Regions from separate parts of the Acidiphilium cryptum JF-5 genome, predicted to be linked through region 2. Evidence: riboswitches for the same ligand, from Rfam matches in the RefSeq annotation. Region 2 holds a riboswitch; the other holds the start of a gene.
What was found. Region 2 has a riboswitch for cobalamin ahead of ACRY_RS17990 (TonB-dependent receptor plug domain-containing protein). Riboswitches for the same ligand answer to the same signal wherever they lie in the genome.
Positions count from the first base shown of each region.

Region 1: linked by a shared signal. The riboswitch ahead of metE (5-methyltetrahydropteroyltriglutamate--homocysteine S-methyltransferase) and the one ahead of ACRY_RS17990 (TonB-dependent receptor plug domain-containing protein) in region 2 are both predicted to bind cobalamin.

Region 1 is NC_009484.1:2,434,660-2,445,613, forward strand. It holds gene ACRY_RS13525 (ABC transporter substrate-binding protein) at 1-999, opposite strand, end outside; gene ACRY_RS13530 (IS1595-like element ISAcr1 family transposase) at 1,120-2,136, opposite strand; cobalamin riboswitch at 2,333-2,567, shown strand; gene metE (5-methyltetrahydropteroyltriglutamate--homocysteine S-methyltransferase) at 2,703-5,012, shown strand; gene ACRY_RS13540 (MFS transporter) at 5,132-6,313, shown strand; gene araD (L-arabinonate dehydratase) at 6,427-8,157, shown strand; gene ACRY_RS13550 (xanthine dehydrogenase family protein molybdopterin-binding subunit) at 8,264-10,639, shown strand; gene ACRY_RS13555 (glycosyltransferase) at 10,699-10,954, opposite strand, start outside.
Region 2 is NC_009484.1:3,376,000-3,386,953, forward strand. It holds gene ACRY_RS17965 (Nramp family divalent metal transporter) at 1-695, shown strand, start outside; gene ACRY_RS17970 (ABC transporter ATP-binding protein) at 692-1,429, opposite strand; gene ACRY_RS17975 (ABC transporter permease subunit) at 1,422-3,404, opposite strand; gene ACRY_RS17980 (branched-chain amino acid ABC transporter permease) at 3,411-4,340, opposite strand; gene ACRY_RS17985 (branched-chain amino acid ABC transporter substrate-binding protein) at 4,351-5,586, opposite strand; gene ACRY_RS17990 (TonB-dependent receptor plug domain-containing protein) at 5,874-7,889, opposite strand; cobalamin riboswitch at 7,995-8,203, opposite strand; gene ACRY_RS17995 (haloacid dehalogenase type II) at 8,239-8,922, opposite strand; gene ACRY_RS18000 (glutathione S-transferase family protein) at 8,937-9,635, opposite strand; gene ACRY_RS18005 (hypothetical protein) at 9,628-9,891, opposite strand; gene ACRY_RS18010 (TetR/AcrR family transcriptional regulator) at 9,888-10,490, opposite strand; gene ACRY_RS18015 (DsbA family protein) at 10,589-10,954, shown strand, end outside.

The DNA of each region.
Region 1 (10,954 bases), 940 kb from region 2:
ATTGTAGCCGGCCGCATCGAGGAAGTTCGGCGCGTTATGCGTCGCCGCGGTGAACTCCTTCACGAAGGTCGCGGTGTTCGGGCCATAGGTGGTCTTGGCGAAGGAGACGAGCGGCGGCGTCGGATAGGTGTAGGTATAGGCGAGGGTTTTCGCGCCGACATTCTTCGTCATCAGGGCGAGAAGCTGGCCGGGGAAGATGGTGAACGTCATCTTGAAGTGCAGGCCGCTGCCGGCCAGCGTGTGCAGGAAGGCGATGTCGTTCGGCGGATAGCCGAACTCGATCACCGCATCCGGCCGGTGCGCCGCGATCGTGTGCAGCAGCACGGTGTAGTTGGATTCGCTGGTGGGCACGCCGTGATAATACACCGGCGTGACGCCGCCCTTCTTCAGCGTCGCCTTCAGCGTTTCCGCCTGCGAGGCATCGAAATCGTTCGAATCGTAGATGACGGCGACGCGCTTGATCTTGTGGTCGAGCAGGAAATGGCCGAGCGGCAGCGGCCACACCGTGGAGGCGGGAATGCTGACATCGGCGAGATAGTCGGTCTTCTTGGTGAAGAAGTTCGCCCCCGAGCCGGTCGGGTCGATCAGCAGCATGTGGTGCTCGGCGGCCAGCGGAATCGCGACCGAGGTGAGCACCGAGCCGAAATCGGCGACCAGCAGGTTCACGTGGTCCTGGGTGATGAGCTGGTTGTACAGCGTCGTCGCGGTCGCGGTCGAGCTCTGGTCGTCATAGGCGACGATCTTGACCGGGATCTTCTTGTCGAACGCCTTGACGAAGACGCCGCCGGACTTGTTGACCGTCTTCGCCCAGTATTCGAGCCCGTGATACTGCCCCTCGGACGCCACCGCGAAAGACCCGCTGCTCGCATAGAGCGTGCCGATCTTCAGGACCGACGGCGCCGTCGCGGCGGACGCCTGGCCGATGCCCGCCAGCGCCAGGCCCGAGGCCAGGACTCCCGCCGCGCAAAAACCCCAGGCGCGTCTGAATTGTGCCCGCATGGTTGCTCCCCTTGATGCAATGAGCCAGTCACGGCCAATTGTTGAAATTTGACCGACCGATATGACCACAGAAGCCGGACGGTCAATACTCGCAACCAATAAACCTTGCCTATCCGGTTGTTACCCACACCCACTAAATGTAGGGTGTGTCCATTCCCCGGAATAAAGCTCGTCAAAGGTTGGTGCGGCTGCCCTACCCGCGATTCCGAGCAGCGAGCGGAACGCGTTGAAGGGATAGAGGCGCCGGTTGAACCGAAACGTGAATTCATTGAGGTAGGCTTGTAGATGTTTGGCGCTGACCCCGTGATGGATGCCGTTGATCCAGGTCTTCAGGTTGGTAAAGACCAAGTGGACGATCGGCAGGAATTCTTCTGCCACCTCCGGGTCGCCGCATTCGGCGATTGCATGGTGGTCGAACCCGCGCCTTCCGAGACCGGCATAGCCGCTCCAGTCGTCGGTAACGATCAGCGATCCGGGAGCAACGGCGTTTTCGACGAATCCGCAGAGCGAATTGGCGCTACGGTCGGGGACAACAGCGAGACGAACGCGTCCCGCGTAGCGACCGTCTTTCCGATTGTCGAGCTTGGTTCCCGGTTTCCGGTGGCGCACCTCCACGGCACAGGCGACGAGAACCTTGTGATGGACACCCCGTCCATCGCCTCGGGTTCGTCCTCCAACCCACGTTTCATCCACTTCGACGTGTTCTTGCGGCGTGTCGCCAATCTTGTCGCGCTCGGGGCGCACCATCCCGGCGCGCAGCTTATGAAGGATGCCGAAGGCGGTCTCGTAGCGCGACAGGCCGAGTTGCCGCTGAAATTGGACGGCCGACATTCCGGGCGTCTGGCTGGCGATCAAGTAAGCCGCCCAGAACCAAGTCGACAGCGGCGTGTGACTGCGTTCCATAACGGTCCCAGCCATCAGGCTTACGTCTTTGCGACAGGCCCGGCAGCGCAGAACGCCCGGGCGCGCCTCGAAACGGAACGGCTCGCCAACGACGCCGCACCTTGGGCAGGCGAACCCTCCATTCCAGCGGGCGCTTTCGAGATAGGCGGCACAGGCCGCGTCGTTCGGGAAAATACGCTGGAATTCCGGCAGAGACTGCGGGAACGGCAGGTCTTCACGGGCCAGGACATCCATGCCCAACACTAGATCTAGTAGGTATGGGAGTCAACCGGATAGGCAAGCAATAAACAAGCCGTGATTGCCGATTTTCGCCCCGGGGATGAAATACCGATCGAACTCGATCCATGACTGCAACGATTCTGCGCGGACGACGCGATTATTTGCCGGCGCGGCGGATGCCGCCACCCTTGCCGAATGTCCGTCCGGGCGGCATACGACATTCGTCACCGGTCCCGCGCGAGCGGGTGAAAAGGGAACATCGTGCGCTTCGGCCGGGCTTCATTGTCCCGGAAGCAAGTCGATGGCTGCCCCCGCAACTGTCAGCGGCGAGCCGGTGGTCCGTCCGCCCGCAAGGGCGAGCCACTGAACCGGGAGCGGTTCGGGAAGGCAGGGCCACCAGCGTCGAGCCGTGAGCCAGGAGACCTGCCGGTGTCGCACCAACCTTGCTGCCGGGCGGGGTGCACCGGAAGCCGGAGCCGACCCATGACTGCACGCATCAGCGGCAGCGCCTGCCGCGCGCGTCCTCTCGTTTCCCCCTCATCGCGCCGTTCGCGGTCCCACGCCCGCCGGGGAGGCCGCGCATGAGCATCGCGACCAGTCTCGGCTTTCCCCGCATCGGCCGCCGGCGGGAGCTGAAATCGGCCCTCGAGGCGCACTGGGCGGGCGAGCTGTCCGAAGCCGGCCTGCAGGAGGCGGCGCGCCTGCTGCGCGCGGAGTCCCATTCGCTGCAGCAGGGGCTGGGCATCGGCCACATCCCCTCGAACGATTTCGCGCTTTACGACCATGTGCTGGATACCGCCTGCATGGTCGGCGCGATTCCGCCGGGCTATGGCTGGCGCGGCGGCGAGGTGACGCTGCCGACCTATTTCGCCCTCGCGCGCGGCACCGGCGGCGGCGATGCCGCGGCCGGCCTGCCCGCGCTCGAAATGACCAAGTGGTTCGACACCAACTATCACTATCTCGTCCCCCGGCTCGCGGCGGGGCAGCATTTCGCGGTCACCGCCAACCGTCCGCTCGCGCTGTTCCGCGAGGCGCTGGCCCGCCACCGCCGCACCCGGCCGGTGCTGCTCGGCCCGGTGTCGTTCCTGCTGCTCGCCAAGACCGATGACGGGTCCGATCCGCTCGACCTGCTCGACCGCCTGCTGCCCTGCTATGCGCAGGTGCTGGCGGAGCTGGCCGCCGAGGGCTGCGCCTGGGTGCAGATGGACGAGCCGGTTCTCGCCCTCGACCTCGCGCCGAAGGCGCGGGCGGCGCTGCGCCACGCCTATGAGACCCTCGCCCGCGGGGCGACGCCGCGCCTGCTGCTCGCCAGCTATTTCGCGCCGATCGCGGACAACCTGCCGACCGCGCTGGCCCTGCCGGTCGCCGGCCTGCATCTCGACCTGGTGCGCGGCCGGGACGATCTCGCGCCGGTCCTCGCCGCGATCGGCCCGGCGACATGGCTCTCGCTCGGGCTGGTCGACGGGCGGAATGTCTGGCGGGCGGACCTGCGCGCCGCCCTCGCCACCGCGCGCGAGGCGGCGCGCGCGCTCGGCGGCAGCGAGCGGCTGATGATCGCGCCGAGCTGCAGCCTGCTGCACGTGCCGGTCGACCTCGCGCAGGAGGACCGGCTCGATCCGGCGATCCGCCCGTGGCTCGCCTTCGCCACCCAGAAGCTCGCCGAGGTCGCGACCATCGCCCGCGGCCTCGACGAGGGGGAGGGCGCGATCGCCGAGGCGCTGGAGGCCTCTGACGCCGCACTCCGCACCCGCCGCGACAGCGCGCGGGTCCACCGGACCGACGTCGCCGCCCGGCTGCTGGGCGCGACACCGGAGATGGAACGCCGCCCCGCCCCGCACGCCGCGCGGCGCGCGCGGCAGCGGCAGCGCCTGCCCCTGCCCGCCTTTCCGACCACGACGATCGGCTCGCTGCCGCAGACCTCGGGCGTGCGCCGGACCCGGGCGGCGCTCGCGCGCGGCGAGATCGGCGCCGCCGAATACGACGAAGCGATCGCGACCTGGACCGAGGACGCGATCCGCCTGCAGGAGCGGATCGGGCTCGACGTGCTGGTGCACGGCGAGTTCGAGCGCAACGACATGGTCAAGTATTTCGGCGAGCAGCTCGACGGTTTCGCCTTCACCCGGCATGGCTGGGTGCAGTCCTATGGCAGCCGCTGCGTGGCGCCGCCGATCATCTGGGGCGATGTCGCGCGGCCCCGGCCGATGACGGTGCGCTGGGCGCGCCATGCCCAGTCGCTCACCGCCCGGCCGGTGAAGGGGATGCTGACCGGGCCGGTGACGATGCTGCAATGGTCCTTCGTGCGCGACGACCTGCCGCGCGAGACGGTCTGCCGGCAGATCGCGCTGGCGCTGCGCGACGAGGTGGCCGACCTCGAGGCCGCCGGCCTCGCCATCATCCAGGTGGACGAGCCGGCCTTCCGCGAGGGGCTGCCGCTGCGCACCGCCGACCGCGAGGCCTATCTGCGCTGGGCGGTGTCCTGCTTCCGCCTCGCCACCGCCGTGGTGCGCGACGACACGGCGATCCACACCCATATGTGCTACGCCGAATTCCAGGACATCATGCCGGCCATCGCCACGATGGATGCGGACGCGATCTCGATCGAGACCGCCCGCAGCCGGATGGAACTGCTGGAGGCCTTCGCCGGCCACGGCCCCTCCGCCTACCCGGCCGAGATCGGCCCCGGCGTGTGGGACATCCACAGCCCGCGAATCCCGCCCGAGGAGGAAATCCTCGCCCTGCTCCGCCTCGCCCGGCGGAAGCTGGCGGACGACCAGCTCTGGGTGAACCCGGATTGCGGGCTGAAGACCCGCAACTGGCGCGAGGTGATTCCGGCGCTGGAGAACCTGGTCGGCGCCGCGCGGCGGCTGCGGGCGGAGGCGATCCCGGCCTGATCCCGCCCGCCGGCCGGATGCGCGCCATCCGGCCGGCACCGCGCGGGGCGGCGTTTGCGGCGCGGCCGATCGCGGATACACCGGCATCGGCCGCAACCCGCCGCCGGAGCCCGTTCCGCATGCCGATCGCCGCATCCCCCGCCGCAGCCCAGCGCCGCGTCATCGTGCTGACGGGGATCCTGTTCGTCTCCTACCTGACCGTCGCGATGGCGCTGCCGACCGTGCCGATCGAGGTGCACGACCGGCTCGGGCTCGACAATGCGCTCGGCGGGCTCGCCGTCGGCCTGCCGTTCCTGACTACGCTGCTGACCCGCGCGCAGGCCGGCCGCCTGGCGGACGAGCGGGGCGGGCGGCGCTGCATGCTGCGCGGCCTCGGCGTCTACACCGTGGCGAGCGCGATCTGCATGGCCGCCGCCGTGCCGGCCGCGCCGCATCTCCGCTTCGCCGTGCTGCTCGCCGGGCGGGCGCTGCTCGGCGTCGGGGAAAGCCAGGTCGCGGTCGGCATGATCGGCTGGGGCATCGGGCTGATGGGCCATGCCCGCTCGGGCAAGGTGATCGCGCTGGTCGGCGCGGGGATGTATGGCGCGCTCGCGGTCGGCGGGCCGCTCGGCCTCGCGCTGTTCCGCGCGCTCGGCTTTGCCGGGCTGATGGCAACCTGCACCCTCCTGTCGGTGCTGGGCGCCGCCATCGCGTTCCGCTTTCCCGACGCGCCGCCGACGCCGGGACAGCGGCAGCCGCTCTGGCGGGTGGTGCGGCGCATCGCGCTGCCGGGTGCCGCGGTCGGGTTGCAGGGGATCGGCTTCGCCGCGCTCGGCGCCTTCATGTCGCTCGACTTCCTGAGCAAGGGCTGGCCGGGCGCCGGGCTCGGGCTGACCTGTTTCGGAATCGGCTTCGTGTTGATGCGCCTCGCCTTCGGCGACCTGCCGGACCGGGTCGGCGGCACCGCGGTGGCGGCGGGGTCGCTGCTGGTCGAAGCCACGGGACAATATCTGATCTGGCTTGCGCCCGAGGCATGGGTCGCGCTGCTCGGCGCCCTGCTGACCGGGCTCGGCTGCTCGATGGTGTTCCCCTCGATGGGCAAGGAAGCGATCCGCCGGGTGGAGCCGCATCTGCGCGGCACGGCGATCGGCGGATTCGCCGCGTTCCAGGACCTGGCCTATGGCGCGACGGGCCCGGTCGTCGGCCTGCTGGCCGACCGCACCGGCTATGCCAGCGTGTTCCTGATCGGCGGGATCGCGGCCACGCTCGGCTTCGGCGCGGCGCTGCTGGCCCATCGCGGCGCGCGCGGCGCGGCGGGCTGATCGCCCGCCCGCCCATCGGCCGGCGCGGCGTGGCCCTTGCGTCGATCCTTGCTAGATTCCAGAACCGGAGGCGGCGCCGCGCCCTGCGGCGCCGGCAGGCGAGGAGACCCACGATGACCAAGACGCGCAAGACACCCGAGGAGTTGCGCAGCCACCGCTGGTTCGGCGCGTCCGACCTGCGCAGCTTCGGCCATCGCTCGCGGATCAAGCAGCTCGGCCACGCGCCCGAGGATTACGCCGGCAAGCCGGTCATCGCCATCGTCAACACCTGGAGCGGCCTCGCCCATTGCCACGGGCATTTTCCCGCCCGCGTCGAGGCGATCCGCCGCGGCGTGCTGCAGGCGGGCGGCTTTCCAGTCGAGATTCCGGTGATGGCGCTGCCGGAGAATTTCGTGAAGCCGACGACGATGCTCTATCGCAACCTGCTCGCGATGGAGGTCGAGGAAAGCCTGCGCTCGCTGCCGGTGGACGGCGCGGTGCTGATGGGCGGCTGCGACAAGACCACGCCGGCCACCATCATGGGCGCGATCAGCGCCGGCCTGCCGGCGATCTTCATGCCCGCCGGGCCGATGCTGCGCGGCGACTGGGGCGGGCGCATCCTCGGCTCGGGCTCGGATGTCTGGAAATACTGGGACGAGAAGCGCGCCGGCAACATTTCCGAAGCGCAATGGGAAGACATGGAATCCGGCATCGCCCGCTCGGATGGCGTGTGCATGACGATGGGCACGGCGATGACGATGACCTCGCTCGCCGAGGTGCTCGGCCTCACCCTGCCGGGGGCGACCTCGATCCCGGCGCCGGATTCGCGCCATGCCCGCATGGCGGCGGCGACCGGGCGGCGGATCGTCGAGATGGTCTGGGACGACGTCACTCCCGCCGACCTGCTGAGCCAGGCGAGCTTCGAGAACGCGATCGTCGCCAGCGCGGCGCTGGCCGGCTCGACCAACGCGATCATCCACCTGATCGCGATGGCCCGCCGCGCCGGGATCGAGCTCGATCTCGACCGGTTCGACGCGCTCTCCGCCGGCGTGCCGGTGCTCGCCAACATCCGCCCCTCCGGCCAATACCTGATGGAGGATTTCTACTACGCCGGCGGCCTGCCGGCCTTCCTCACCCGCATCGCCGACCGGCTCGACCTCGCGACCCGCACGGTGAACGGCATGACGCTCGGCGATAACATCGCCGGAGCGACCGTGTGGAACGACGACGTGATCCGTCCGCTGGACAATCCGGTCTCCCGCGCCGAGGGGCTCGCGGTGCTGCGCGGCAATCTCGCTCCCGGCGGCTGCGTGATGAAACCCTCCGCCGCGGAGCCGCGCCTGCTCAAGCATGAAGGCCCAGCGCTGGTGTTCGACGATTACGACGCGATGGCGAAAGCCGTCGCCGATCCCGATCTCGACGTCACCGCCGATCATGTGCTGGTGCTGCGCAATGCCGGGCCGCAGGGCGGGCCGGGCATGCCGGAATGGGGGATGCTGCCGATCCCGGTGAAGCTGCTCCGCCAGGGCGTGCGCGACATGCTGCGGATTTCCGACGCGCGGATGAGCGGCACCAGCTACGGCGCCTGCGTGCTGCATGTCGCCCCGGAATCCTTCGTCGGCGGACCGCTCGCGCTGATCCGCACCGGCGATGTCATCGCCATCGACGTCGCGGCGCGGCGGATCGACGTGCGGTTGTCCGATGAGGAACTCGCCCGGCGCCGCGCGGCGTGGACGACGCCGCCGCCGCGCTTCCCGCGCGGCTATGGCGCGATCTTCGCCGCCCATATCGGCCAGGCCGATACCGGCTGCGATTTCGACGTGCTGGCCCGGCCGGGGACGATCGCGGAGCCGGAAATCCACTGACATCTGGTTAGCACGGCCGGGTTTCACGGTACCGCATCTTGCGCCCGCCCTGTCGGGACCGAACATAAGGGGCAACCCTATTGACGTTCTTCGAAGGACATTCCGCATGACACGCATCCTCCGCCAGCCGGAAGGGCTGGATCGCGCGCTGGCCACCGGGCGCTTCGCGATCGGCCAGCCGGTGTCGCGTAGCGAAGACCCGGTGCTGCTGCGCGGCGAGGGGCGCTATACCGACGATCTCGACCGGCCGGGCCAGCTCTACGGCGTCGTGGTGCGCAGCGGGGTCGCGCATGGCATTCTGCGCGGCGTCGATACCGCAGCCGCCACGGCGATGCCGGGCGTTGCCGCGATCATCACCGGCGCCGACATCGCGGCGTCGGGCTTCGGCCCGATGCCGGCGGCCGCGAGCCGCAACCGCGACGGGTCGGACACGCCAAGGCCCCGGCAATTCGCGCTGGCGACCGACCGCGTCAGGTATGTCGGCGACCCGATCGCCTTCGTCGTCGCCGAAACGCTCCAGCAGGCGCGCGACGCCGCCGAGGCGGTGCTGGCCGAGATCGACGCGCTGCCGGCGGTGACCGACGCGCGCGACGCCGCCACCCCCGGCGCGCCGCAACTGCACGACGAGGCGCCGGGCAATCTCGTGCTCGACTATCATTTCGGCGATGCCGAGGCCGTCGCCGCCGCCTTCGCCCGGGCCGCGCATGTCACCCGGCTGAGCCTGCGCAGCAGCCGCGTGATCGTCAGCCCGATGGAGCCTCGTGCTGCGATCGGCGAGTTCGACCCGGCGGAGGGCTACGTGCTGCGGCTCGGCTGCCAGGGGGCGGTCAACATGCGGGGGCTGCTCTGCACCGTGCTCGGCGTGCCGAAGGAGCAGGTCCGGGTGCTGGCCGGCCATGTCGGCGGCTCGTTCGGCATGAAGGCCTCGTGCTATCCCGAATATGTCTGCGCCCTGCTCGCCGCCAGGCAACTCGGCCGGCCGGTGAAGTGGACCGACGAGCGCTCCGGCAGCTTCCTCTCCGACAGCCATGGCCGCGACCATGAGATGCTGGCCGAACTGGCCCTCGACGCCGAGGGCAATTTCCTCGCGACCAGGCTGACCGGGTTTGCCAATCTCGGCGCCTATCTCTCCAACGTGGTGCTGCTGCCGGCGACGCTGAACGCGGTGAAGAACTTCGTCGGCGTCTACCGCACCCCGCTGATGGAGGTTTCCAGCCGCAGCGTCTTCACCAACACCACCCCGGTCGGCGCCTATCGCGGCGCGGGGCGGCCGGAAGGCAATTACTACATGGAGCGGCTGGTCGAGACCGCCGCGCGCGAGATGGGGCTCGATCCGCTGGCGCTGCGCCGGCGCAACCTGATCCGCCCGGAGGCGATCCCGCATCGCGCGCCCTCGGGCCTGACCTATGACAGCGGCGATTTCCCCGCGACCCTCGACCGCGCGCTGGCCGCGGCGGACTGGGACGGGTTCGCGGCACGGCGGGCGGAGAGCGAAGCGCGCGGGCGGATCCGCGGGCGCGGGATCGGGCACTATCTGGAAGTGACGGCGGATGCGAGCCCCGAGATGGGCGGCATCCGCTTCGATGCCGATGGCGGGGTGACGATCGTCACCGGCACGCTCGATTACGGCCAGGGCCACGCGACCCCCTTCGCCCAGGTTCTGCACGGCAAGCTCGGCATTCCCTTCGAGCGCATCCGGCTGGTGCAGGGCGATTCCAGCCAGCTCCTCGCCGGCGGCGGCACCGGCGGCTCGCGCTCGATCATGCAGAGCGGCGCCGCCATCATCGAGGCCGGCGACCTCGTGATCGAAAAGGGCCGCCGCGCCGCCGCCCATCTGCTCGAAGCCGGCGAGGCCGACATCGAATTCGCCAACGGGCGCTTCAGTGTCGCCGGCACCGATCTCGGGATCGACATCATGGACCTCGCCGAACGGCTGCGCACCGCCGGCACCCTGCCCGAGGGTGTGCCCGCCACGCTCGATGTCGGCCATGTCACGCGCGGCGTGCCCTCGGCCTTCCCCAATGGCTGCCACATCGCCGAGGTCGAGCTCGATCCCGAAACCGGGGTGATCGAGGTCGTCGCCTATCACACGGTCAACGATTTCGGCGTGCTGGTGAACCCGATGCTGGTCGCCGGCCAGGTGCATGGCGGTGTGGCGCAGGGGATCGGCCAGGCGCTGCACGAGCTGGTCGCCTATGACGAGGCCGGCCAGCTGCTGACCGGCTCGTTCATGGACTATGCGCTGCCGCGGGCGGACGCGGTGCCGGGGATCGGCTTCGCCAGCCACCCGGCGCCGGCGCGGACCAACCCGCTCGGCGTCAAGGGCTGCGGCGAGGCTGGCTGCGCCGGCAGCCTGCCGGCGGTGATGAACGCGGTGGCCGATGCGCTGTCCGGCTTCGGCATCGCGCATATCGACATACCGGCCACCCCGCGCCGTGTGTGGGAGGCGATCCAGGCGGCGAAGATCCGGCCGGGTGGATGATGCTCCGGTTATCAATATGATGGAGCGCTACATCCGATCCGACAGGATCGGAAAGTGCTCTAGCGCCGGTAGGTTTTAGCCAGCCTGACCGGGTCGCGCCCGGCCAGAAACAGCGCCAGGCGGATGAGGTTTCCCGCGGCCCGGCGGAACCAGCCGTCGCGCTGGTAGGTCCGGGCGCTGGTGCCGATCACGAGATCCATCGGGGCGAGGCGGCGGCCGAGGCGGCGGGCCAGCGCGACATCCTCCATCAGCTTCAGGTCGGGCACGCCATCCAGCGCCGCGAGCAGGCGCGCATGGATCAGCAGGGACTGGTCG
Region 2 (10,954 bases):
CCCTGCCGGATGCCGAGGCGCTGACGATCGCGGTCGGCATCGTCGGCGCCACGGTAATGCCGCACGCGCTGTTCCTGCATTCCGGCCTCTCCGGCGCGCGGGTGGCGCCGCAGGATGCGGCGCAGCGCCGGCGGCTGGTGCGTTATTCCAATATCGAGGTGCTCGCGGCGCTCGGGGTCGCCGGGATGGTGAACATGGCGATGGTGGCGATGGCCGCCGGCGCCTTCCATCCGGCGCATCAGGGGATCGCCGAGATCGGCGAGGCCTATCGCACGCTCTCGCCGCTGCTCGGCGCCGGTGCCGCCGTGATCTTCCTCATTTCGCTGCTGGCCTCCGGCGTGTCGTCCTCCGTAGTGGGCACGCTGGCGGGGCAGATGGTGATGCAGGGATTTGTCGGTTTTTCGATCCCGATCTGGCTTCGCCGGGCGCTGACCATGATCCCCGGCTTCGTGGTGATCGGCCTCGGCGTGAACCCGACACGTGCGCTGGTGCTCAGCCAGGTGGTGCTGAGCCTGGCGCTGCCGGTGCCGATGCTGGCATTGCTGTGGTTTTCCACACGGCGGGCGCTGATGGGCGCGCTCGCGGTGCGCGGGATCACCGCCATCGCCGCGATCGGTGGCGCCATCGTGATCCTCGGACTCAACGTCATTCTGCTCCTGCAGATCTTCGGCGTGAACGTGCCGCTGCCGGGCTAGTTTTCCTCCACTTGCAGCTCGCCGAGATAGGCCTCGCGGATCGCCGGGTTGGCGGCGAGGTCTGCGGCGGGGCCTGAGAGCACGACCCGCCCGGTCTGCAGCACGTAGCCGCGGCTGGCGATTTGCAGCGCCATGTGGGCGTTCTGCTCGACCATGAAGATGGCCACACCCTGGCGGTTGATGGTCTGGATGATGCCGAACACGATCTCGACGAAGCGCGGCGAGAGGCCCATCGAGGGTTCGTCCATGCAGATCAGCGCCGGGCGGGCCATCAGTGCGCGGCCGATCGCGACCATCTGTTGCTCGCCGCCCGACAGCGTGCCGGCGAGCTGGTGGCGGCGTTCCTTCACGCGGGGGAACAGCTCATAGACACGTTCGAGATCCTCGTCGAATTCCGGGCCGCGCTTGCGCGTATAGGCGCCCATTTCGAGATTCTCGTAGACCGTCATGCGCGGGAACAGTCGCCGCGCCTCCAGCACCGGGGCGATACCGCGCCTGACCCGCTCCGAGGTGCTGAGCCGGTTGATCGGCGCGCCGCGGAAGCGCACCTCGCCTTGGGAAGGGGTGACGGTGCCCATGATCGTCTTCATCGTGGTCGACTTGCCGCTGGCATTGCCGCCGAGCAGCACCACGATGTCGTCCGGCGCGACCGAATAGTCGACGCCCTTGAGCACGTGCAGGTCGCCGTAATGGGTGTGCACGCCGGCGAATTCGAGCAGGGTTTCCTCAGGCATCGACCACGCCCCGGCCGATATAGGCCTCGATCACCGCCTCGTTCCGCCGCACCTCGTCGGCCCGTCCCTCGGCGAGTTTCTCGCCATGGTTGAGGACGATCACGTTGTCGGCGAGGCGGGTGACGACATCGAGCTTGTGCTCCACCAGCAGGACAGTGAGGCCGAAATCGCGGAAGGCGGCGATCTGTTCGGCGAGTTCGATGCTTTCCGCCGGGTTCATGCCCGCCGTCGGCTCGTCGAGCATCAGCAGGCGCGGGCGGGAGGCGAGCGCGCGGGCGATCTCGACACGGCGGCGATTGGCGTAGGAGAGTTGCGCCACGCCCTGGTCGATCCGCGGCACCAGGCGGTTGCCGAACATCGCCAGCAGTTCGAGCACGAATTCGCGCGCTTCGCGTTCCTCGGCGCGCACGCGGGGCAGGCCGAGCACCGCCCCGGCCGCGCCGGCGGAGAGATGCGTGTGCTGGCCGATCAGCACATTTTCCATCACCGTGAGGTTGGGGAACAGGCGGATGTTCTGGAAGGTGCGGGCGACGCCGGCGCGCAGCACCTGGTCTGGCCGCAGGCCAAGCAGGTCGCGCCCGGCGAAGCGCACTACGCCGGCGGAGGGTTTCACGAGGCCGGTGATGCTATTGAACAGGGTGGATTTGCCCGAGCCATTCGGCCCGATCACGGCGACGATGCTGCTGGGCGGGACATCGAGCGAGACCGATTTCAGCGCGGTCAGCCCGCCGAATTTCACGGTGAGGTCGCGGATTTCGAGCGCGGCGGGCCGTGCGTCGGCGGTGGTTTCGGCGAGCCCGGCGCGCAGCCTGGCCACGGCCGGGGCGGCGCCGCGGGAGACGGCGGCGTCCTGCTGCTCATAGCTCAGCCGCACCTCGTTCCGGCCGACCGGAACGAGGCCGTCGCGCCGGTAGAGCATCATGGTCACCAGAATGATGCCGAAGATCAGTTCCGAGGCCGAGGTGAGCTCGAGATTTTGCAGGAAAGGCGAATGGATCGCGTTGCCGAGCCCCTGCACCCAGCCGGACAGGGCGGGCAGGAACCAGGCCTGCAGCAGTTCGAGCAGCACCGCGCCGAGAATGGCGCCCCAGACGCTCGCGAGGCCGCCAAGCACGATCATCACCAGCACCATGATCGAGACCGGCAGGTCGAACATGTCCGGCGTCGCGGTCTGCAGCTTGGCGATGTAGAACGTGCCGGTCATGCCGGCGAACCCGGCGCCCATGGCGAAGGCGAGCAGCTTCAGCCGCGTGGTGTGCACGCCCATTGCGCTGGCGGCGATCTCGTCCTCGCGCACCGCCATCCAGGCCCGGCCGATCCGCGAGGGTTTCAGCCGCAGCGAGATGAAGAGCAGCAGCAGCACGAGGCCAAGGCCGACGTAATAATAAGGTGTCGCGTTAATGCCGAAGCGGTAGCCGAACAGCACCGGCGGGCCGACGCCGTTCAGCCCCTCGGCGCCGTTGGTGAGCGAGGACCAGTTGCGCGCGACGATCGGCACGATCTCGCCGAAGCCGAGGGTGACGATGGCGAGATAGTCGCCCTTCAGCCGCAGGGTCGGCGCGCCGAACGCCATGCCGAAACAGGCGGCGATGACGGCGGAGGCCGGCAGCATCAGCCAGAAGGGGAAGGTGAAATGCACCGTCGCCGCCGCACCCGCGCCGAGTTTCGCGACGAAGCCGATCGCCGCGAGCGGCGCCCAGGCCGCGCTCCAGTGCGGGTGGAGCTGGAACGAGTTCAGGATGCCATAGGCATAGGCGCCAATGGCGAAGAACGCGGCGTAGCCGAGATCGAGCAGGCCGGTGAAACCGACCACGATGTTCAGCCCGAGCGCCAGTGCGGCATAGGCGCAGCTATTGGCCGCGACGTCGATATTCGCCTGGCCGATGCCGAGGAAGGGCAGCAGCAGAAGCACCATCAGCAGGGCGGCGAACAGCGCCTGGCGCTGGCGGGGCGAGAGCAGGGCGAGGCGCTTCATCGCCGCCTACGAGCGGTTGGGCGCCTGCGCGCCGAGCAGGCCGGCCGGGCGGAAGACCAGCGTGAGGATCAGGATCGAGAAGATGATCACATCGGCCCATTTCGCGGCGATGTACTGGCTGCCGATCGTCTCGATCAGGCCGATGAGGAGGCCGCCGACCATCGCCCCCGGCACGTTGCCGATGCCGCCGAGCACGGCGGCGGTAAAGGCGCGCAGACCCGCGGTGTAACCGATGCTGTACTGGGTGAAATTGTAGTACAGGCCAAAGATCATCCCGGCGGCGCCGGCCAGGGCGGAGCCGGCGAAGAAGGCGATCATCACCACCTGATCGACCTCCACACCCATCATCCGCGCGGCCTCGGCATCCTGGGCGACGGCGCGCATCGCCTTGCCGAGGCGCGAACGCCTGACGAACAGGTTCAGCCCCCACATCAGCACTGCCGCGACGATCCAGATGATCACCGCCTTGAGGCGGATCGTCACCCCGCCGAGATGGTAGTCGATGCTCGGCATCGGGTCGGGGTAGTTCAGCGCCTGGGCGTTGGTCAGCAGCAGCACGACGTTGAACAGGATGTAGGAGACGCCGATCGTGGTGATCATCGCCATCGGCCCGCGCACGTTGCGCATCGGCCGCAGCGTGTAGCGCTCGATCGCGACGCCGAGCACGCCGGAGGTCACCATCGTCACCGCGAGGGCGGCGAGCAGCGAGAGCACCAGCGGGGCGCCGTGCAGCACCACCGCCTGGCCCTGCAGGCCGAACCATTGCAGCACGATGAGGCCAACGAACGCTCCCACCATGAAGACGTTGAAATGCGCGAAATTGATCAGCTCGAGAATGCCGTAGACAAGGGTGAACCCGAGTGCCAGCAGCGCGTACATCGCCCCCAGGCTCAGCCCGTTGACGAGCTGCTGGAGAAAAACCGCCATTCCGGTCATGGGCGCCGCGTCAGTGCTGCGGCGCCACGCCGACGTATCGCATCTGCTTGTTCAGGTCCCCGAGCGGGGCGGACTTGTCCTGGTGGAACTGGAACACGGCAACGATGTGGCTGGTCATGTCGCCATACTTGTCGAAGCTGATCGGCCCCTGCAAGCCGTTGACATGCACGGTCGCGATCGCGTCGCGGACATTGGCGGCGGTGAGCGGCTTGCCTGCCTTTTGCACCGCCTTGATGCCGGCGATGGCGACGAGGGCGGCGTCATAGGCGGTGATGGCGTAATCGTCCGGCGCGACGCCGTAGGTTTTCGTATAGAGCTTGACCCAGTTCGCCAGCTTCGGGTCATCGACCACATGCGGCGAGGCGTTGGTGCCATACCAGCCCTCGGCGGCGGGGAAACCGGCGGCCGTCATCATTTCGGGGCTCAGGATGCCGTCGCCGCCGCCTTTGATCACGTGCGGAATGATCTGGTAGCTCTGCTTCACCAGCTTCACGCCGGCCTGCATCGTGCCGCCGTAATAGAGCGAGGCGGTCTTGGTCGCGGCAATCTTGGTGAGCACGGCGGAATAGTCGGCGGCCTTGGGGTCGAGCCGGTCGCGGCCGAGGACCTTGATGCCCTTCTTCTTCGCCTGGGCTTCGAAGGCGTTGGCGAGGCCGACGCCGTAGGCGCCGCTGTCATCGAGGATGTAGACGCTCTTCACCTTCAGGACCTCGGCGTAGAAATTCGCCATGTTCGGGCCCTGATAGGCATCGGTCGTCACGGTGCGGAAATAGATCGGCTTGCCGCCCGGATCGAACTCGCCGGCATAGGCCGGATTGGTGATGTCGGGCGCGGTGGACGAGGGGGTGATGGTCGCGAGATTGGCCATCGAGAGGATCGGCGCCATCGCCTTGCCGGAGCCGCTCATCTCGGGGCCGACATTGGCAAGCACCGTGCGCGTGCCGGCCAGTTTGCGCGCGTTGGTGGCGGCCTGGGCCGGATCGTACTGGCCGGCAGTCGCGGTCGCGTTGTTCAGGATCATCGGCTCGAGGCGGATGTCGCCGAGTTCGCCGCTCTGGTTGGCGAGCTTGATGGCGAGCTGCGCGCCGTGAAGAATGAGGTGCGCGGCCTCGGCATCTGCGCCGGTCAGGGGCAGCGTAATCCCGATGTGATAGACCTTGTCCGCCGCCAGGGCGATGGGACTTGCCGAGGCGAGGATGAATGTTCCCGCCGCTCCACGCAGAGCTTTGCGCCTTGATAGTGCCATTGGTCCCGTCCTTCTTGCTTTTGTGAGATAGCTGCCATGCGCAAGGTAAACAGCTCGTGAGCGAAGGCAAGTGTTTTTTGGCTCCTCCACCGCGTCGCCGGCAACTGCCGCAAAAAAAAAGGCGGCCACGAGGCCGCCAAGTTTAGGGAGGAAACGTCCAAGAAAGCAGACAAACGACTGATCGTTTGCTGCGTTGCACTATATGGCGGAATCGCTTTCCCGTTCAAGAATTTTGTGCGCCGCAGCATATGTATTTCATGAATATGTCTTATGCGGTGAGCAAAGGTTCAGCCGCCGATGGTTCCCCGCAAGCCGAAAAGGAAGTTCTGCCCCGGAATCTGCAATCCATTCACGGGTTCGAATGCCGAGTTGGTCAGGTTGCGACCGATCGCGAAGAGGGTGAGCGCGCGGCTGATCCGGTAGTTCACCGCGAGATTGGCGATCGTGCCGGGCTGGGCGAGGCCGACGCCGCTCGGATTGCCGGAGGTGATCGGATAGCCGGAATTGGCGTAGAGGTAATCCGAGAAGCGGCCGACATAGCGAACGGTCGGTTCGATCGACAGCGCCGGGATCGGGCGGATCGAGAGGGTGAGCGATCCGGCGTTTTCCGGCCGACGCAGGAGGGCGGTGCCGGTCGCAGCATCGCGGGCGATGGTGCGGGTATAGTCGATCTGGCCGGAGAGCCAGGGGGCCGGCGCGAAGCCGATGCCCGCCTCGATGCCGTGAATCCGGGCGCGGGCGACGTTTTCCTCCGTGCTGGTGCCGTCAGGCAGGGAAGTGTACTCGAACAGGTTCGAGATGTCCTGGTGGAAATAGCTCATCCGCAGCGTGACCGCTTCGGGTATGCCGAAGGCGGGCAGCACGGTCTCGAAACCGAACCGGTAGCCGACCGAGTGTTCGGGGTGGAGGTTCGGGTTGCCGTGATATCCGTAACTGTCGATGCCGTGCAGGTCGTAGAGCGAGGGGGCGAGAAAGCCGCTGCCCGCCGAGGCTTTCAGCCGCGTGTCGATTGCGGGTACGGCGAGCACGAGGCCGCCGCGCTCCGTCACCACGGTGCCGTAGCCGCTGACCGAATCCGCACGGACAGCGCCCTGCACCGACAGGCGGCGCGCTATGGTGGCCTGCGCGCCGAAATGCCCCGCGGTGGTGGATTGCGAGGCAGCGAGGCTCTGGAGGTAGGGATAGCCGCCAAAGCTGGCGTTGTAGTTTTCGACCGCCGTATCGTGTGTGGTCTCGATGCCGGCGACGAGCGTCGGGTCGGTCATCGGGCCAAAATCCGGCAGGCGGATCACGTTGTTCCACTGGATCACAGTGCGATCGCCGCGATAGCCGCTGTCGCCGGCGAACTGGTTGGGGTCGGCGGGATCGAGCAAAGTCAGGTAGCGACGGTCGTCCTGGATGTGGGCGATGTCGAGTTCGGTGATCAGCCGGTTGTCGAACAGGTGCGACTTCACGCCGAAGCGGAAAAAGACATTCGAATCGAAGCTGTTTTCATAGGGATCGTCGAAGATCGGATAGCCGAGATCGGGATATTGGCTCCCGGTCTGCCGCGCGCGGACGATCAGCGAGATCCGCGTGCCGGCGACCGGCGTGTAGCCGAGATTGATGGCGCCGAGCTTGTAGCGGAACGGATCGCGATGCGCGGCGTAGACGGCGAGGCGCCGCGCCGTCGCGTCGAACCCTGCCTGTTCGATGAGGGAGCCGGTGATCGCGTAATCGAATTTGCCGCTCTGGCCGGAGAGTGTGACGCTGCCTTCGCCCTGGCCGGGAAAGCCGCCGGCGAGGTCGTAATCGACATGCGGCGCGCCGTGCCCGCGCTTGCTGATCAGGTTGATGACGCCGCCGATCGCGCCCGAGCCGTAGAGGCTGGACATCGGGCCGCGGACCACCACGATCCGCGCGATATCGCCGATGCCGGAATTGCCGAAATTGAACGCGCCGTTGGCCACCGAGGGATCGTTCACCGGCACGCCGTCGCGCAGCACCAGCACGTCTTCGGAATTCGTGCCGTCGATGAAGACGGAGGTCTGCGCGCCCGGCCCACCCGATTGCACGACGTTCAGGCCGGGAACCGCCTCGAGCGCCTGGGCCAGGGTGGTCACGCCGCGCCGGCGAAGTTGCGCCGCCGTGATGACCGTGACCGATGCGGGGGTGTCGGCAATGGGTGTCCGCACATAGGAGGCGGTGACGGTCTCGATCGGCACGGTGCCGGCGGGAAGCCGTGCGCTCTGGGCGCGGGCGCCGACGAGCGCCCCGCACAAAGCGAGGGGGACGAAAAAGATGTGTCGCGCGAACTCGCGCATGGAAAAACTCCGGTCCGGCACCCGGCGGGGCGGGTGTTGCCATCAGGGCGACCGAAGGCTTCGGGACTTCACCCTTCGCACCCGGTTCACCCCGCCCGGACGCGCGCGCATGGTCTCGGGACCGGCCGGTCTCCTGGCTCGCGGGTCATGGGCGCGTTCGGCCTTCTCGCGGACGGTCTGCGCCGCCTCGCAATGGCCGGAATGAACGCGCCTCGCCGCTCACAGTTGCGGGGGCAGCCGCAGCCGGGGCACCATCTCGCCCTTCTGCATTCCCGTTTCAGCCCTTGCGGGCCACCGATTCCTGTCCAAATCATTATGCCGCCGGACCGGGCGGCGCAAGCGCGCTGGCTTAGCCGAGGCCGAGCAGGCCGGGCAGGGCCGAGAGATCGCTGATCGCCGCATCGGGCGCGCCAGGCAGCCGCTCCGCCGGCTGCCGCGCCCGGTTGCACCAGGCGACGCGGAAGCCGAAGGCCGAGGCACCGTAGGCATCCCAGCCATTCGAGGAAACAAAGCAGACTTCCTTGCGCTGGACCCCGAGCCGCGCCGGCACCAACTGGTAGACGCGCGGATCGGTCTTGAACACGCCGACCGCCTCGACCGACAGCACATGGTCGAGCACGTCGCCGAGCCCGGCATGGGCGATGGCGGCGGCGAGCATCGCCGGGGTGCCGTTCGAGAGTATCGCCGTGGCAATCCCCTTCGCCTTCAGTGTGCCCAGCGTCGCCTTGACCTCCGGATAGGCCGAGACGATGCGGTAGAGAGCCAGCAGCGCGGCGCGCCGCCTGGGGTCGGCGAGGCCGGTCGCCTCCAGCGCGAAATCGAGCGCGTCGGCGGTGACGGTCTCAAAATCGGTGTAGAGGTTCTGCAGGCTGCGCAGCCAGGTGTATTGCAGCTGCTTGTCCCGCCAGAGTGTCACCAGCGCCGCGCGGCGGTCATCCGGCACATCCGGACAGCGGGTGACGGCGGAGCCGAAATCGAAGAGCGTGCCATAGGCGTCGAACACGCAGGCGCGGATACCCTCGATGGCGGACATCGGCTTCCTCCCGTTCAGGCGGCGGCCGGCAGGAGGCGAGCCAGGCCGTCATAGGCGTCGAACATGCGCCCGCACCAGGCGTGCAGCGTGTCATCGGCGGCGAGGATCTTCACCGGGGACGAGGCGTGCGCCCAGAGGAAGGCGCTGAAGGCGACATGGTCGGCATAGTTCGGGGCGTCGCCGGCGAGAAATTTCTGGTCCGCCAGCGTGCTGCGCAACGGCCGCAATGTGGTGCGGAGCGCGTTCACGTTGTCCTCGCGCGCCGCCCGCAGCGCCCCGACCGTGGTGCCGAACGCGGCCTCGCGCGTCGAGCGGTAATAGTCGCGGTCGCCCTCGTGCAGGATGTCGACGAGGTCGGGCAGGACCACCTTCGCAATGGCGGGATGAAGCACCTCGCTGGTCCACTGGTTGACGAAGCGGGCGAGGCCGCGGCCGGCAGCGCCGCCGAACAGGCTCGGCCGGTCGGGATAGGTATCCTCGAGATAAAGAGCGATGGTCCAGCTGTCATGCACGTGGCGGGTGCCATCGACCAGCACGGGCACCTTGCCCTGGCCGGAGAAGGCGATGGCGTCCTTTTCCATGAAGCGCCAGACCACGGTCTCGCAGGGCAGGCCCTTGTGCGCCAGCGCGAAGCGGGTGCGCCAGCAATTCGGGCTGAACCGGACGCGTTCGTCGGCGCCGGCGAGATCGTAGAGCTTCAGGGGTTCACGCATCAGGGTCTCCTTGCCCGCGGGCCGAACGAGTGCGCCCGCGTGTCGCGGATACGGTCGGCGTGTTGTTGATCGTCTGCGCCAGATCGCAGGCGCGCCGCGCGGCGATTGCCGTGAACCGGCGCTTCAGGTTGGGAAAATCGTCGAGGGAGTGCCGATGCCGCGCTCGCGGCTCGATCCGGAAATCGAGCCCGGCCTCTTCGAGCAGGATCACGGTCTGGCGGCCGTTCGGCGTGGTCCGGCAGTGAAGACCGCTCATGGAGTCCCGGATCCGCCGGGATGAAGGCGGCTCATCGCGTCGGCGACCAGCCGGTCGAGCCGGCCGGGGTCTGGATCGAGGCGCGCCAGGGTGCGCAAGGCGAGAACGGTCGCGAGGAGGAGTTCCGCCTGCGCCGGAGGTTCGATCCCGGCGGGCAGGCGCCCCTGGTCCCGTGCGTGTTCAAGCCGATCGCGAAAGAATGCTTCCAGCTGGCTCAGCCGGGCATGGACCTGAGCGCGGGCCTCAGCCGAAATCGGTCCGCCATCCATCGCGCTGTTGACCAGCAGGCACCCCATCCGATGCGGGTCCTGCGCCGAAACATGGCTCAGATGCGCGAGAAGCCCGGCGATCGCCGCGATCGGATCGTCTTCGGCGGCAAACCGTTCAAGAAGCGGCACCATCATGTCATCGGCATAACGGTCGATAGCGGCGCGGAACAGGCCGTTCTTGTCGCCATACCGATGATAAAGCGCAGCGGCACTGAGCCCCGTGGCCTCTGTCAGGTCGCGCAACGAAGCCCCGGCATAGCCCTTGCCGAGAAAGATCGGGATGGCCCGATCGAGCAGGTCTTCGTTTGTCAGACTGCGTGGGCGCGGCATCGGGCAGCTGTACTGGTTTGAATCATCGTCCACCATGATATAATGTAACGTTTGCTACAAAACAACGTGTCTCGGGACCGCACTAGAAGCCAGCCAACATGATGACTCAACCGCATCTCGTCTACTTTGCAGACCCTATGTGCTCCTGGTGCTGGGGTTTCGCGCCGGTGATCAACGCCATCCGCGGGAGGTATGGCGAACGCCTGCCGGTTCGTCTGATCGTTGGCGGGCTGCGGCCCGGCACGACCGAGCCGATGGACGAGGCCGCCAAGGCCCGCACCCGCGGGCATTGGGAGCATGTGCGGAACGCGTCTGGTCAGCCTTTCGATTTCTCGTTTTTCGACCGCGCCCGCTTCGTCTACGACACCGAGCCGGCTTGCCGTGCGCTGGTGGTGGCCCGTCGCCGCTCGATGGCGGATGCATTCGACCTTCTCGCCGCCATCCAGCGTGCTTTCTACACCGGG